One region of the Streptomyces sp. NPDC055815 genome, then DNA from elsewhere that is predicted to be linked to it. Evidence: riboswitches for the same ligand, from Rfam matches in the RefSeq annotation. Region 1 holds a riboswitch; the other holds the start of a gene.
The links. Region 1 has a riboswitch for cobalamin ahead of ACWGN5_RS08555 (energy-coupling factor ABC transporter permease). Riboswitches for the same ligand answer to the same signal wherever they lie in the genome.

Region 1 (7,368 bases):
ACTCCTGCTCCACGTGGGCGCGGAAACTGCGGGTGGGCCGCCCGGCGGCGCGGAACCGTCGGCGAACTCCTCACGCATCGGCGCGGCGAGCCGGTCGCGCGTCTCATCGAAGGACGGCGAGCGGATCACGGGTCGCCTCACGACGCACCGGTGCGCGCTCGCGATCACGCGGCGATAATTGCGCCATGATGCGCATTCGCAAAGCTCGTTCATGCAGATCGAATCTGACCGACCATCAGGAAAGTCAGCATTGAGTCAGCATCAGTACCGCGCGGAACCGCCCCCAGGCGCCCCGAAGCGCCAAGATCAACAATTCGACTCACATGCTCTGACCTGCAAAAACCCTGCTCAGTGGCTTGCCTGCTAATCTCACTAGGAGGTATCCGTGAGGATGCTGATCAACGTTCCGGAGACCGTCGTCGCCGATGCCCTGCGGGGGATGGCCGCGGCGCATCCCGAGTTGACCGTGGACGTGGAGCGGCGTGTCGTGGTGCGGCGGGACGCGCCCGTGGCCGGGCAGGTGGCGCTGGTGTCCGGCGGTGGGTCCGGGCACGAGCCCTTGCACGGGGGGTTCGTGGGGCCCGGGATGCTGGCGGCCGCTTGTCCCGGCGAGGTGTTCACGTCGCCCGTGCCCGATCAGATGGTCCGGGCCGCGGCCGCCGTCGACAGCGGGGCCGGGGTGTTGTTCGTGGTCAAGAACTACACGGGTGACGTGCTGAACTTCGAGATGGCGGCGGAGCTCGCCGAGGACGAGGGCATCCAGGTCGCCAAGGTCCTGGTCGACGACGACGTGGCGGTGACGGACAGCCTGTACACGGCGGGGCGGCGCGGGACCGGGGGCACCTTGTTCGTGGAGAAGATCGCCGGGGCCGCCGCCGAGGAGGGACTGCCCCTTGAGCGGGTCGAGGCGATCGCCCGGCGCGTCAACGAGCGGTCCCGGTCCTTCGGGGTGGCCCTGAGCGCCTGCACCACCCCCGCCAAGGGCAGCCCGACCTTCGATCTCCCCGAGGGGGAGCTGGAGTTGGGGATCGGCATCCACGGTGAGCCGGGCCGCGAGCGGCGGGCCATGATGACCTCGCGGGAGATCGCCGACTTCGCCGTGGACGCCGTCGTGGAGGACCTGCGCCCGGCCGGGCCGGTCATCGCCCTCGTCAACGGCATGGGAGCGACCCCGCTCCTGGAGTTGTACGGGTTCAACGCCGAGGTGCAGCGGGTGCTCGCCGAGCGGCACGTGCCGGTGGCCCGGACGCTCGTCGGGAACTATGTGACCTCGCTCGACATGGCCGGCTGCTCGGTGACCCTGTGCGAGGTCGACGAGGAGCTGCTGCGCCTGTGGGACGCTCCGGTGCAGACGCCCGCGCTGCGCTGGGGCCGGTGAGACGGGGATGGTCATGGGGAGTGACGGCATGACGGAGACGTTCGGCGCCGGGTTCCTGGTGCGCTGGCTGGCCGCGGTGGCCGAGGACGTCGACCGGGAGGCCGACCGGCTCACCGAGCTGGACTCGGCGATCGGCGACGCCGACCACGGTGCGAATCTGAGGCGGGGGTTCACCGCCGTGACGGAGGCACTTGAGAAGGAGCCGCCGGGCAGTCCCGGCGCGGTGCTCACCGCCGCCGGACGGCAGCTGATCTCGACGGTCGGCGGCGCTTCGGGTCCCCTGTACGGGACGCTCCTTCGGCGCGCCGGGAAGGCCCTGGGCGAGGACGCCGAGGTCACCCGGGCGCGGCTGGCGGAGGCGCTCGACGCCGGTGTGGCGGCCGTGTCGCAGCTGGGCGGTGCCCAGATGGGCGACAAGACGATGCTGGACGCGCTCGTGCCGGCCGTGGCGGGGCTGCGGAGCTCGTACGAGGCGGCCCGCGCCGCCGCCGAGGAGGGCGCCCTGGCGACCGTACCCCTGCAGGCGCGCAAGGGCAGGGCCAGTTACCTCGGGGAGCGGTCGATCGGGCACCAGGATCCGGGCGCGACCTCGTCGGCGCTGCTGTTCGCCGCGCTCGCCGACACGGCCGGGGCGGAGGGGGTGGCGTGAGCCCGTCCCCCGTCGGCATCGTGCTCGTCTCGCACAGCGCGGCGGTCGCGGCGGCCGTCGCCGAACTCGCCCGGGGCCTCGCCGGCGGTGGCGACCTTGCGCCCGTCCTGCCCGCGGGCGGCGCTCCGGACGGTGGGCTCGGGACGAGTGCCGAGCTGATCCGCACGGCGGCCGAGGCCGTCGACCGGGGGGCCGGCGTGGCGCTCCTGGTCGACCTGGGCAGCGCGGTCCTCACGGTGAAGGCGCTGCTCGCCGAGGGCGACGAACTGCCCGCGGGCTGCCGCCTGGTGGACGCGCCGTTCGTGGAGGGCGCGGTCGCCGCGCTGGTGACGGCGAGCGCCGGAGGGGACCTCGACGCGGTGGCCGCCGCTGCCTCGGAGGCGTACGCCTACCGCAAGGAGTGAGGCGCGAAGCCGTGTGCGTGGAGTGACCGAGGGGCCGCGCCGGGTGGCGACCGTGTTGTGATCGAGCAGGTCAACACACTAATGTCGCAGGGCCTTGGTGTACGGGAAACCGGTGCAGTACCGGTGCGGCCCTCGCCACTGTGATCGGGAGGTCCGGCTCCACCCCCGCGGGGAACACCTCGGGGAAGCCACTGGACCGTCGTGGGAGACCGCGGCGGTGTGGGAAGGCGGAGTCGGGCCGTATGACCGTCAGCCAGGAGACCGGCCAGGGTGCGTTGTCCATCCACGAGGTGCTGGAGAGGGTCTACCCACCATGCATATAGCCGAGGGGTACCTGCCCCCTGCGCACGCCGCCGCCTGGGGCGTCGCGGCCGCGCCGTTCGTCGTCCACGGGGTGCGCGCGCTGACCCGTGAGGTGCGGTCGAACCCCGAGTCCACCCTGCTGCTCGGCGCGTCCGGCGCCTTCACGTTCGTCCTGTCGGCGCTCAAGCTGCCCTCCGTCACCGGGAGTTGTTCCCATCCGACCGGTACGGGTCTGGGCGCGATCCTGTTCCGACCGCCGATCATGGCGGTCCTCGGCACCATCACCCTGCTCTTCCAGGCCCTGCTGCTCGCGCACGGCGGGCTGACCACGCTCGGCGCGAACGCCTTCTCGATGGCGATCGTCGGGCCGTGGGCGGGGTACGGGACGTACCGGCTGCTGCGGCGGTTCGGCGCACCGCTGATGGTGGCCGTCTTCTTCGGCGCGTTCGTCGCCGACCTGTCCACGTACTGCGTCACCAGCGTCCAGCTGGCCCTGGCGTTCCCCGACCCCGGCAGCGGGGTGCCCGGCGCGCTCGCCAAGTTCGGCGGGATCTTCGCCGTGACGCAGATCCCCCTCGCGGTGAGCGAGGGTCTGCTCACGGTGCTCGTCATGCGGCTGCTCACGCAGTCCAGCAAGGGAGACCTGACCCGGCTCGGCGTGCTCGGCGCGGCGCGGACGGAGCGACACGAGGAGGCGGCGGCGCGATGAGCCGGAACGCGAAGATCAACGCGCTGCTGCTGCTCGCCGTCGCCGCGCTCGCGGTGCTGCCGCTGGCGCTCGGGCTCGGCGACCACAAGGAGCAGCCGTTCACCGGCTCCGACGGCGAGGCCGAGACCGCGATCACAGAGCTCCAGCCGGACTACAAGCCGTGGTTCAGCCCGCTGTACGAGCCGCCGTCCGGCGAGATCGAGTCGGCGCTGTTCGCCCTGCAGGCGGCGCTCGGCGCCGGCGTCCTGGCGTACTACTTCGGCCTGCGCCGCGGCCGCCGGCAGGGCGCGGCGGCGGCCAGAGCCGGGGCGGGGGCGGACGGTACGGCGGAGTCGGCAGGCACGGAAGGTGCGGCGGAGGACGGCGGTTCCGCTGTCGGCGATGGGCCGAAGTCCGGTGCCGCGGGTGCCGGTACGGCGAGCTCCGCCACCGCGAGGTCCACGACCGCACCCGCCTCCGGCGCCCCTGAGGCCGGAGCGTCCGGCGCCGGTTCGTCGCCCGTCGGCGGATCGGACGCGTAGCGCCGATGCTGCCGATCGACGCGGCGGCGCACAGCAGCCGCTGGCGCCGCCGTCATCCCGTGGAGAAGGCGCTCCTCGGCTTCGGCCTGACGCTGTGTGCGGTGAGCCTGCCACCGTGGCCGGGCGCGCCGCTCGTGGCGGCGGCCACGCTCACGGTGCTGCTCGGTCCGGCCGGCGTGCCGGGCCGTCAGTTGTGGCGGGCGTTCCGCATCCCGCTCGGCTTCTGCGTCACGGGGGCGATACCGCTGCTCTTCGAGGTGGGCGGTACGCGGGGGCTCGTGGCCCTCGCGCCCGACGGCCCCGTACACGCGGGCGAGCTGCTGCTCCGCACCGCCTCGGCCTCGCTCGGGGTGCTGCTCTTCGCGTTCACGACGCCGGTGTCCGACGTGCTGCCCCGGCTCGTCCGGGCGGGCGTGCCGGCGCCCGTGGTGGACGTGGCGCTCGTCATGTACCGGATCATCTTCCTGCTCCTCGACTCGCTGACGAAGATCCGGCAGGCGCAGGCGGCCCGGCTCGGGCACACCACCCGGGCCGCGACCTGGCGTTCGCTCGCCGGGCTCGGCGCGACGACCTTCGTCCGGGCCTTCGACCGGGCGCAGCGCCTGCAGTCGGGGCTCGCCGGGCGCGGTTACGACGGGACGCTGCGGGTCCTGGTGCCCGTCTGCGCGGTGTCCCGGCGGTTCCTCACGGCGACGGGCGTGCTCCTCATGGGGCTCGTCGCCGTCACCCTCGTACTGGAAAGGTTCCTTCCGTGACGTCTGCGACGCCGACGACCCCCGTCGTGGAGCTGGTGAAGGCGGGTTTCGCCTACGAGGACGGGCCCGCGGTCCTGTCGGGCGTGGACTTCGCGGTGGCGGAGGGGCGCGCGATCGCGCTCCTCGGCCGCAACGGCAGCGGCAAGACGACGCTGCTGCGGCTGCTCAGCGGCGGGCTGCGGTGCGGGAGCGGGTCGCTGCTCCTGGACGGGGCTGAGGTGGCGTACGACCGGAAGGGGCTGACCCGGCTGCGGACCACGGTGCAGCTGGTCGTGCAGGATCCGGACGACCAGCTGTTCGCGGCCTCGGTCGGCCAGGACGTGTCGTTCGGCCCGACGAACCTGGGGCTGCCGGAGGAGGAGGTACGGCTCCGGGTGCGGGAGGCCCTGGAGGCGCTGGACATCGTGGCCCTGGAGGACCGGCCGACGCATCTGCTGTCGTACGGGCAGCGGAAGCGGGCCGCGATCGCGGGTGCCGTCGCGATGCGCCCCCGGGTGCTGATCATGGACGAGCCGACGGCCGGGCTCGACCCGCACGGGCAGGAGCGGCTGCTCGACGCGCTCGAACGGCTCCGGGCGGCCGGGACGACGGTCGTGATGGCGACGCACGACGTGGACCTCGCGCTGCGCTGGGCCGACGAGGCGGCGGTGCTCTCCCCCGCCGGTCTGCGCACCGGCCCGGTCGCCGAGCTCCTCGCGGACGACGAGTTGCTGGCGGCGGCCCGGCTGCGGCGGCCCTGGGGCACCTCGGTGGCGCGCCTCCTGAGGGCCCACGGGCTGCTCGGCGCGGACGCGGCGGAGCCCCGGACCCCGGAGGACCTGGACGCGTGGGCCGGGACGGCGGGGGCGGGGGCGGCTGGGGCCGGGATCGCGGAGGCGGAGAACGTGGGGGCGGGGGCGGCGGGGGCGGGGGCCGCGGAGGCCAGGACCGCGGGTGCCGGGGCCCCGGGGGCGTCTCTCGTGCGGAGCCCGCAGGCTACCGAGTAGTAGATATCACTCCCGGATTCTTCTGCAACTAGTTGCAGAAGGTCCGCGGCGTCGCCTAGAACAGAGGTCGACGACCCCTGCGCGAGGAGGCGCCCCCCATGACCCCGTACCCGCACCTGCTGAGCCCGCTCGACCTCGGGTTCACCACCCTGCCCAACCGGGTGATCATGGGCTCGATGCACGTCGGCCTTGAGGAGACGGAGCACGGCTTCGAGCGCATGGCCGCCTTCTACGCCGAGCGCGCCCGGGGCGGCGTCGGCCTCATCGTCACCGGCGGCATCGCGCCCAACGAGGCCGGCCGCCCGTGGGACGGCGGGGCCAAGCTGACCACGCCCGAGGAGGTCGCCGAGCACCGGCTGATCACCGACGCCGTGCACGCCGAGGGCGGCCGCATCGCGATGCAGATCCTGCACTTCGGCCGGTACGCCTACCACCGGGACCTCGTCGGCCCCAGCCCGATCAAGGCGCCCATCAGCCCCTTCGTACCGAACGAGCTGACCGACGCCGAGGTCGAGCAGACCGTCGAGGACTACGCGCGCTGCGCCGAGCTCGCCAAGGAGGCCGGCTACGACGGCGTCGAGGTGATGGGCTCCGAGGGCTACCTCATCAACGAGTTCATCGCCGCCGCCACCAACCAGCGCACCGACCGCTGGGGCGGCTCGTACGAGAACCGGGTCCGCTTCCCGCTGGAGATCGTCCGCCGGATCCGCGAGCGCGTCGGCGAGGACTTCATCCTCGTCTACCGCCTCTCCATGCTCGACCTGGTTCCGGGCGGCTCCACGCTCGACGAGGTCGTCGCGCTCGCCAAGGAGATCGAGGCCGCCGGCGCCACCATCATCAACACCGGCATCGGCTGGCACGAGGCGCGCATCCCCACCATCGCCACCTCCGTGCCGCGCGGCGCCTACACCTGGGTGACGAAGAAGCTGATGGGCGCGGTCTCCGTACCGCTCGTCACCTCCAACCGCATCAACACCCCCGAGGTCGCCGAGGAGATCCTCGCCGACGGCCGCGCCGACCTGGTCTCGCTGGCCCGCCCGTTCCTCGCCGACCCCGCCTTCGTCGCCAAGGCGACCGCCGGCCGCGCCGACACCATCAACACCTGCATCGGCTGCAACCAGGCCTGCCTGGACCACACCTTCAGCCTGAAGATCACCTCCTGCCTGGTCAACCCGCGCGCCTGCCACGAGACCGAGCTGGTCCTCTCCCCCACCCGCCTCGCCAAGCGCGTCGCCGTCGTCGGCGCGGGCCCGGCCGGACTGGCGTGCGCGGTCTCCGCGGCCGAACGCGGACACTCCGTCACCCTCTTCGACGGCGCCGCCGAGATCGGCGGCCAGCTGAACATCGCCAAGCGGGTGCCGGGCAAGGAGGAGTTCGACGAGACGCTGCGCTACTTCCGCGTCCAGCTCGCCGAGCACGGCATCGACGTCCGCCTCGACACGTACGTCTCCGCCGCCGACCTGGAGGGCTACGACGAGGTCGTCGTCGCGACCGGCGTCACCCCCCGCACGCCCGGCATCGCCGGTGAGGACCACCCGAGCGTCCTCAGCTACCTCGACGTGCTGCGCGACGGCGCGCCCGTCGGCGAGCGGGTCGCGATCATCGGCGCGGGCGGCATCGGCTTCGACGTCGCCGAGTTCCTCACGGACGGCGGCGAGGGCGC
Region 2 (7,368 bases), on a different contig from region 1:
CCTGCCGGTCAGAGGGGCTGTGCCGCTGATCCGGCTCCAGGTGGTCGACGTGCTCAGCCGTCGGTACACGCTGTATCCGGCGAGGTCCATCTCCTTGTTCGGGGCCCAGTTCACTCTGGTCTTCAGGTCGCCCGACCAGTCGTACCAGGCGCCGACACCGGTCGGCGCCAGCGGGCGGACCTTGTCGTAGGTCGCCGAAGTGACCGGCGTGTAGGTGAACTTGACGTTGGCCGCGCCCGTCCACGTCGCGTAGGACACGACGATGCTGTGCCGCCCGGCCGGGACGGCGAGGCCGACCGTCTTCTTCTGGGTGGTGGTGACGTTCTTCCAGAGGTCGATCTTCCGGACGCCGTCGAGGGTGACGCGGATTCCGTCCTGGGCCTCGGCGGCGAAGATGAACGGGCCGCCCGAGCCGAAGTCCCGTGTCACCGACCAGCGGACGGAGAAGTTGTCCTTGGGCAGGGTGACTCCGGGCGGGTCACCGAGGCCGTAGTTCTCGGAGATCGCGTTGTCGCAGGTGGTCAGCTTCGGCGTGCCGGTGAGGGTGGTGTTGGCGAAGTACTCCGCCTTCCACACCGGGGACGTGCAGGTGACGGCCGCGGCGGCCGGGGTGGCGGTGAGCAGACCGCCGGAGGCGGCGAGGGCGGCCGTGACGGCCAGGGCGCTCAGCCGGGTACGAGTCATCACAGGGGGGCGGGCCCTTTCCGGACCTATGTGCGGCATGTGAAACGGGGGAACGCTTGTGTGACTCGTGAGGTGGGTGCGGGGTTGCCCTCGCACCCACCCCCGATGTCAGCCGTAACGCCGCGGCGTCCACGCGATCGTGCGCCCGTCGCCCCGTTCGACCGCCCGCGTCTGCGAGGAGCCGATCAGGAGGAGGGTGCGCATGTCGACCTCCGTCGGGTCCAGGGCCTTCAGGGTCAGGATCCGGACCGACTGCTCCGGGCCGCCGACGTCGCGGGCGACGACGACCGGGGTTTCCGGGGCGCGGAGTTCGAGGAGGAGGTCGCGGGCGGCGGCCACCTGGTGGGTGCGGGACTTGGAGCCCGGGTTGTAGAGGGCGATGACGAGGTCGGCGGACGCGGCCGCGCGGAGCCGGGCCTCGATGGCGTCCCAGGGCTTGAGCCGGTCGGAGAGGGAGATCGTGGCGTAGTCGTGGCCGAGGGGGGCGCCCGCCGCGGCGGCCGCCGCGTTCGCCGCGGTCACCCCCGGGAGGACCCGTACGGGCACGTCCGCGTACTCCGGTTCGCAGGCGACCTCCAGGACCGCCGTCGCCATGGCGAAGACGCCCGGGTCGCCGCCGGAGACCACCGCGACCTTCCGGCCGCGCCGGGCCAGGTCGAGGGCGAACTCGGCGCGCTCGGACTCGACCTTGTTGTCGGAGCCGTGCCGGATCTGGCCGGGGCGGAGGACGGGGACCCGGTCGAGGTAGGTGGTGTAGCCGACGAGGACGTCGGCGTTGACGAGCGCGCCGCGCGACTCGGGGGTGAGCCAGGGTGCCCCGGCCGGGCCGGTGCCGACGACGGTGACCTCGCCCGTCTCCCGTACGGGAGGCTCCTGGTCGACACGGGAGGGGAGGACGGCGACCGAGAAGTACGGGACCGAGGACGGGTCCACGTCCGTGAGCTTCTCCGTGCGCTCGCCCGACATGAACGCCCGCTCCACGTACCGCGCGTCCTCCAGGCGGCCGGCCCGCTCCAGGGCCCGCCTCACCGTCGGGAACGTGCGGCCCAGCTTCATCACGACCGCCGAGTCCGTGCCCGCCAGACGGGCCGTCAGCTCGTCCTCCGGCAGGGTGCCGGGGATGATCGTGAGGACCTCCTCCGCCTCGCACAGCGGCTCGCCGAGCCGGGCGGCGGCGGCGCTGACCGAGGTCACGCCGGGGATGACGGTCGTGTCGTAGCGGTCCGCGAGCCGCTTGTGCATGTGCTGGTACGAGCCGTAGAACAGCGGGTCGCCCTCGGCGAGGACGGCGACGGTCCGCCCGGCGTCCAGGTGGGCGGCGAGGCGGGCCGAGGCCTCCTCGTAGAAGTCGTTCAGGGCGCCCCGGTAGCCGCCCGGGTGGTCCGTGGTCTCCACCGTGAGCGGGTACATCAGCCGCTCCTCGATGTGGTCCTCGCGGATGTGCTCGGCGGCGATGGAGCGCGCTATGGAGCGGCCGTGGCGGGCCGAGTGGTAGGCGATGACGTCGGCGGAGGCGATGGCCTTCACGGCGGCGACCGTCATCAGGTTCGGGTCGCCGGGGCCGAGGCCGACCCCGTACAGCTTTCCGGTCACGGTCGTCATGCCTGGATCTCCGCTTCGTGGGCGAGGGCGTTGATCGCGGCGGCCGTCATCGCGCTGCCGCCGCGCCGGCCCCGTACGACCAGGTAGTCGAGGCCGAGGGTGTTCTCGGCCAGGGCGTCCTTGGACTCGGCGGCGCCGATGAAGCCGACGGGGATGCCGAGGACGGCGGCGGGCCTGCCCGCGCCCTTCGCGACCATCTCCAGGAGGTGGAAGAGGGCGGTCGGCGCGTTGCCGATGGCGACGACGGAGCCTTCGAGGCGGTCCCGCCACAGTTCGAGGGCGGCGGCCGAGCGGGTGGTGCCGAGCTCGGCGGCGAGGCCGGGGACGGCCGGGTCGGAGAGCGCGCAGAGCACCTCGTTGTCGGCGGGCAGCCGCTTGCGGGTGACACCGCTGGCGACCATCTGCGCGTCGCAGAGGATGGGCGCGCCGGCCCGGAGGGCGGCGCGGGCGTTCGCGACGACCTGCGGCGAGTAGGCGATGTCCTGCACGAGGTCGGTCATCCCGCACGCGTGGATCATCCGGACGGCCACCTGGGCGACGTCGGCGGGCAGGCCCGCGAGGTCCGCCTCGGCGCGGATCGTGGCAAAGGACCGGCGGTAGATCTCCGTCCCGTCCTTCTCGTAGTCGAACATCCTGGTGCTCTCGCTCATCTCGTGTGGGTCGGCAGGCTGCGGGCCGTGGTCACTGCTTCGGGCAGGGCGGTACGGGGGGTGGGGACGCCGTCCACCAGGTAGGTGTCGTCGCCGGTGGCGAGGACGTCGACCCAGATGCCGTGCGGGTGGCCGCAGCGGCGCTCGCACCCCGAGTAGTGGACGGGCAGGCCCCCGCGGCGGACGAGGCCGGCGTCCGTCCGTACGTCGGCGAGGGACTTGGCGCAGCCGGGGCGTCCGGTGCAGGCGCTGACCCCGACGGCGGGCAGGTCGGGCCGGGTGATCAGGCCGTACGACGCGAGGGCGGGGAGTCCTGCGGGGTCCCCGACGACGACCACTCCGCGCCAGGGCGTGAGCCGCAGGTCGTCGGCGCCGTCCGCCAGGGCCCGCAGCTGGGCGGCGGTGAGCCGGCCGAGCGGGGCGAGGACGTGCAGGGCGCGGTCGCCGAGGGGCCCGGGCGCGGGCGGCGGGGACGCGGGGAGCGGCGGTACGGACACGGGTACGGGCTCCGCCGTCACGCCGGCCCCGGCCAGCGCGCCCACCAGGTCGAGCGGGTGCCCCGGGGGCAGTTCGCGGACCCGCCAGGCGCCGGTACCGGCCGTGCGGGCGGCCTCCAGGAAGGCCTCGGCGGCGGCGAGCGCGGCGCGGGCCGCGTCGGCGCCCGCGACCCGGAGGACCTGGCCCCCGACGTGCAGGAGCGCGTCGGCGGCCCCGGCCGGGTGCGCGACCGCGGGGGTTTCGGCGTCGACCGCGACCGCCGGGTGCCCGGCGGGCGCCGGGGTCTCCCCGTCCACTGCGATCAAGGTCACATCGCCGCCGAGGCCGGCCACGTCCCCGCGGCCGTCGTCGAGGACGAAGAGGAAGCGGCCCGAGAGGGCCGCCGCCGCGGGGGTGGCGCAGAGGAGGGCGTCCAGCGCGCGGGCCCACAACTGGACGGCGCCGTGGCCGAGTCCGTCGAGCCCGGCGGCCGGCGAGGCCACGATGTTGCGGACGCGCTCGTGGGTGGGGGAGGGCAGCAGGCCCGCCTCGGCCAGGAGGGCCGCGAGGTCCGCCCCGCAGTCCCCGGCGAGGCCGCGCAGCTCGGCGTTGCCGCGCGAGGTGATGCTGATCCGTCCGTCGCCGAGGCTCTCGGCGGCGCGGGCCAGCACCTCCGCCTGATGTGCCGTCAGACGGCCTGCGGGCAGGCGCAGTCGGGCCAGGCGTCCGTCGTCGGCGGGGTGCAGGCGCAGCGCCCCGGGGCAGGCGTCGCCACGGTCCCGTATGCGAGCTTCGCCCGGTTCGGGCGTCGGGGCTGGGGTGGGCGGCATGGCGGCGAGCATACCCACGGGGAACCGGGCGGCCACCGAGTGTGATCCGGCCGACTCTCCCGCTTTCTCCGGCCCGGAGACGGCACGATCTAGGATGCAGATCGGCATGGGGTCCCAGGACCCCGGGGAGGAAGCCCGGTGAGAATCCGGCGCGGTCCCGCCACTGTGAGCCCGTACCCCACGAGGGGACACGGGTGAGTCAGGAACTCCCGCCGTCCATACGACCACCCGGGGCGCGGACAACCCCGAGGAAGGGCCTGAGCTCGCCATGCTCCTGCTGCTGTCGCACTCCGACACCGACCTGCTCAGCGCCCGCGCGGCCAACGCCGCCCAGGCCGAGGGAGCGGTCGAGTACCGCTTCGCCAACCCCTCCCGCCTCCCCCTCGCCGACCTCCCGGCCCTCCTCGACGGCGTCGACCTGGTCGTCGTCCGGCTCCTCGGCGGGCTGCGCTCCTGGCAGGAGGGGCTCGACGCGATCCGCGCCGCCGGAAAGCCGGTCGTCGTGCTCAGCGGCGAACAGGCCCCCGACGCCCAGCTGATGGAGGCCTCCACCGTCCCGGTCGGCGTCGCCACCGAGGCGCACGCCTATCTGGCGCACGGCGGCCCCGCCAACCTGGAGCAGCTGGCCCGCTTCCTCTCCGACACCGTCCTGCTCACCGGCCACGGCTTCGAGGCCCCGGCCGCCGCCCCCACCTGGGGCCCGCTGGAGCGCACCGCACGCAACGAGACCGGCCCGACCGTCGCCGTGCTCTACTACCGCGCCCACCACATGAGCGGGAACACCGCCTTCGTCGACGCCCTGTGCGGGGCGATCGAGGACGCCGGCGCGCGGGCCCTCCCGCTGTACGTGGCGTCCCTGCGCGCCCCCGAGGCGGAGCTCGTCGAGACGCTGCGCACGGCCGACGCGATCGTCACGACCGTCCTCGCGGCCGGCGGCACCAAGCCCGCCGAGGCGCAGGCCGGCGGCGACGAGGAGGCCTGGGACGCGGGCGCGCTCGCCGCGCTCGACGTGCCGATCCTCCAGGCCCTGTGCCTGACCGGCTCGCGGGCCGCGTGGGAGGAGAACGACGAGGGCCTGTCCCCGCTCGACGCGGCCAGCCAGGTCGCCGTGCCCGAGTTCGACGGCCGCCTCATCACCGTCCCGTTCTCCTTCAAGGAGATCGACGCGGACGGTCTGCCCGCGTACGTCGCCGACGCCGAGCGCGCGGCCCGCGTCGCCGGCATCGCCGTCCGGCACGCCCGGCTGCGCCACATCCCGAACGCCGAGAAGAAGCTGGCGCTCGTCCTCTCCGCGTACCCGACGAAGCACTCCCGCATCGGCAACGCGGTCGGCCTCGACACCCCCGCCTCCGCCGTCGCCCTCCTGCGCAGGCTGCGGGAGGAGGGCTACGACTTCGGGCCCGTCGAGGACATCCCCGGTCTCGTCTCCGGCGACGGCGACGAGCTGATCTACGCCCTCATCGAGGCGGGCGGCCACGACCAGGACTGGCTGACCGAGGAGCAGCTCGCGAAGAACCCGGTCCGCATCCCGGCCGCCGACTACAAGCGCTGGTACGCGACGCTGCCCGCCGAGCTCCGCGAGCAGGTGGAGGAGCACTGGGGCCCGGCGCCCGGCGAGATGTTCCTCGACCGCTCCCGCAACCCGGAGGGCGATATCGTCCTCGCCGCCCTGCGGCGCGGGAACCTCCTGGTCCTCATCCAGCCGCCGCGCGGCTTCGGCGAGAACCCGATCGCGATCTACCACGACCCCGATCTCCCGCCGTCCCACCACTACCTGGCCGCCTACCGCTGGATCGCCGCCCGCGCCGAGGACGGCGGCTTCGGCGCCGACGCCATGGTCCACCTGGGCAAGCACGGCAACCTGGAGTGGCTGCCCGGCAAGAACGCCGGCCTGTCCGCCGCCTGCGGCCCCGACGCGGCCCTCGGCGACATCCCGCTGATCTACCCGTTCCTCGTCAACGACCCGGGCGAGGGCACCCAGGCCAAGCGGCGCGTCCACGCGACCCTCGTCGACCACCTGGTGCCGCCGATGGCCCGCGCCGACTCGTACGGCGACATCGCCCGCCTGGAGCAGCTGCTCGACGAGTACGCCCAGATCAGCTCGATGGACCCGGCGAAGCTCCCGGCCATCCGCGCCCAGATCTGGACCCTGATCCAGGCCGCGAAGCTCGACCACGACCTCGGTCTGGAGGAGCGCCCGGAGGACGACGGCTTCGACGACTTCCTGCTGCACGTCGACGGCTGGCTGTGCGAGGTCAAGGACGCCCAGATCCGCGACGGCCTGCACGTCCTCGGCGGCGCCCCGGAGGGCGAGGCCCGGGTCAACCTGGTCCTCTCGATCCTGCGCGCCCGCCAGATCTGGGGCGGTACGCAGGCGCTGCCGGGTCTGCGCGAGGCCCTCGGCCTGGACGAGTCGGCGGCGACCCGCACCACCGCCGACGAGGCGGAGGCGAAGGCCCGCGAGCTGGTGGAGGCGATGGAGGCGGCCGGCTGGGACGTGTCCGCCATCCCCACCTCGTACGGTTCCGAGGTCCAGGCCGTCCTGCGCTTCGCCTGCGAGCAGGTCGTGCCGCGGCTCGCCGCCACCACCGACGAACTCGCCCACGCCGTGCACGCCCTGAACGGCGGCTTCGTCCCCGCCGGTCCGTCGGGCTCCCCGCTCCGCGGCCTGGTCAACGTCCTGCCGACCGGCCGCAACTTCTACTCCGTCGACCCGAAGGCCGTGCCGTCCCGGCTCGCCTGGGAGACCGGCCAGGCGCTCGCCGACTCGCTGCTCACCCGCTACCGCGACGACAACGGCACGTGGCCGACCTCCGTCGGCCTGTCCCTGTGGGGGACGAGCGCGATGCGCACCGCCGGCGACGACGTCGCCGAGGCGCTCGCCCTGCTCGGCGTCCGTCCGCTGTGGGACGAGGCCTCGCGCCGGGTGAACGGCCTGGAGCCGATCCCGCTCGCCGAGCTCGGCCGCCCGCGCGTCGATGTGACGCTGCGCATCTCGGGCTTCTTCCGTGACGCGTTCCCGCACGTCATCGGCCTTCTCGACGATGCCGTACGGCTCGTCGCGGGCCTGGAGGGCGAGTCCGCCGAGGACAACTACGTACGGGCGCACGCGCAGGCCGACCTCG

Region 2: another riboswitch for cobalamin. It lies ahead of cobN (cobaltochelatase subunit CobN); the one in region 1 lies ahead of ACWGN5_RS08555 (energy-coupling factor ABC transporter permease).

What each region holds. Positions count from the first base shown of each region.
Region 1 is NZ_JBSHDU010000008.1:98,272-105,639, forward strand. It holds gene dhaK (dihydroxyacetone kinase subunit DhaK) at 386-1,378, shown strand; gene dhaL (dihydroxyacetone kinase subunit DhaL) at 1,407-2,027, shown strand; gene ACWGN5_RS08550 (PTS-dependent dihydroxyacetone kinase phosphotransferase subunit DhaM) at 2,024-2,431, shown strand; cobalamin riboswitch at 2,510-2,715, shown strand; gene ACWGN5_RS08555 (energy-coupling factor ABC transporter permease) at 2,745-3,443, shown strand; gene ACWGN5_RS08560 (energy-coupling factor ABC transporter substrate-binding protein) at 3,440-3,964, shown strand; gene cbiQ (cobalt ECF transporter T component CbiQ) at 3,970-4,719, shown strand; gene ACWGN5_RS08570 (ATP-binding cassette domain-containing protein) at 4,716-5,705, shown strand; gene ACWGN5_RS08575 (oxidoreductase) at 5,804-7,368, shown strand, end outside.
Region 2 is NZ_JBSHDU010000115.1:13,917-21,284, forward strand. It holds gene ACWGN5_RS39195 (PA14 domain-containing protein) at 1-684, opposite strand, end outside; gene ACWGN5_RS39200 (precorrin-2 C(20)-methyltransferase) at 793-2,286, opposite strand; gene ACWGN5_RS39205 (precorrin-8X methylmutase) at 2,283-2,936, opposite strand; gene ACWGN5_RS39210 (cobalamin biosynthesis protein CobG) at 2,933-4,255, opposite strand; cobalamin riboswitch at 4,329-4,471, shown strand; gene cobN (cobaltochelatase subunit CobN) at 4,512-7,368, shown strand, end outside.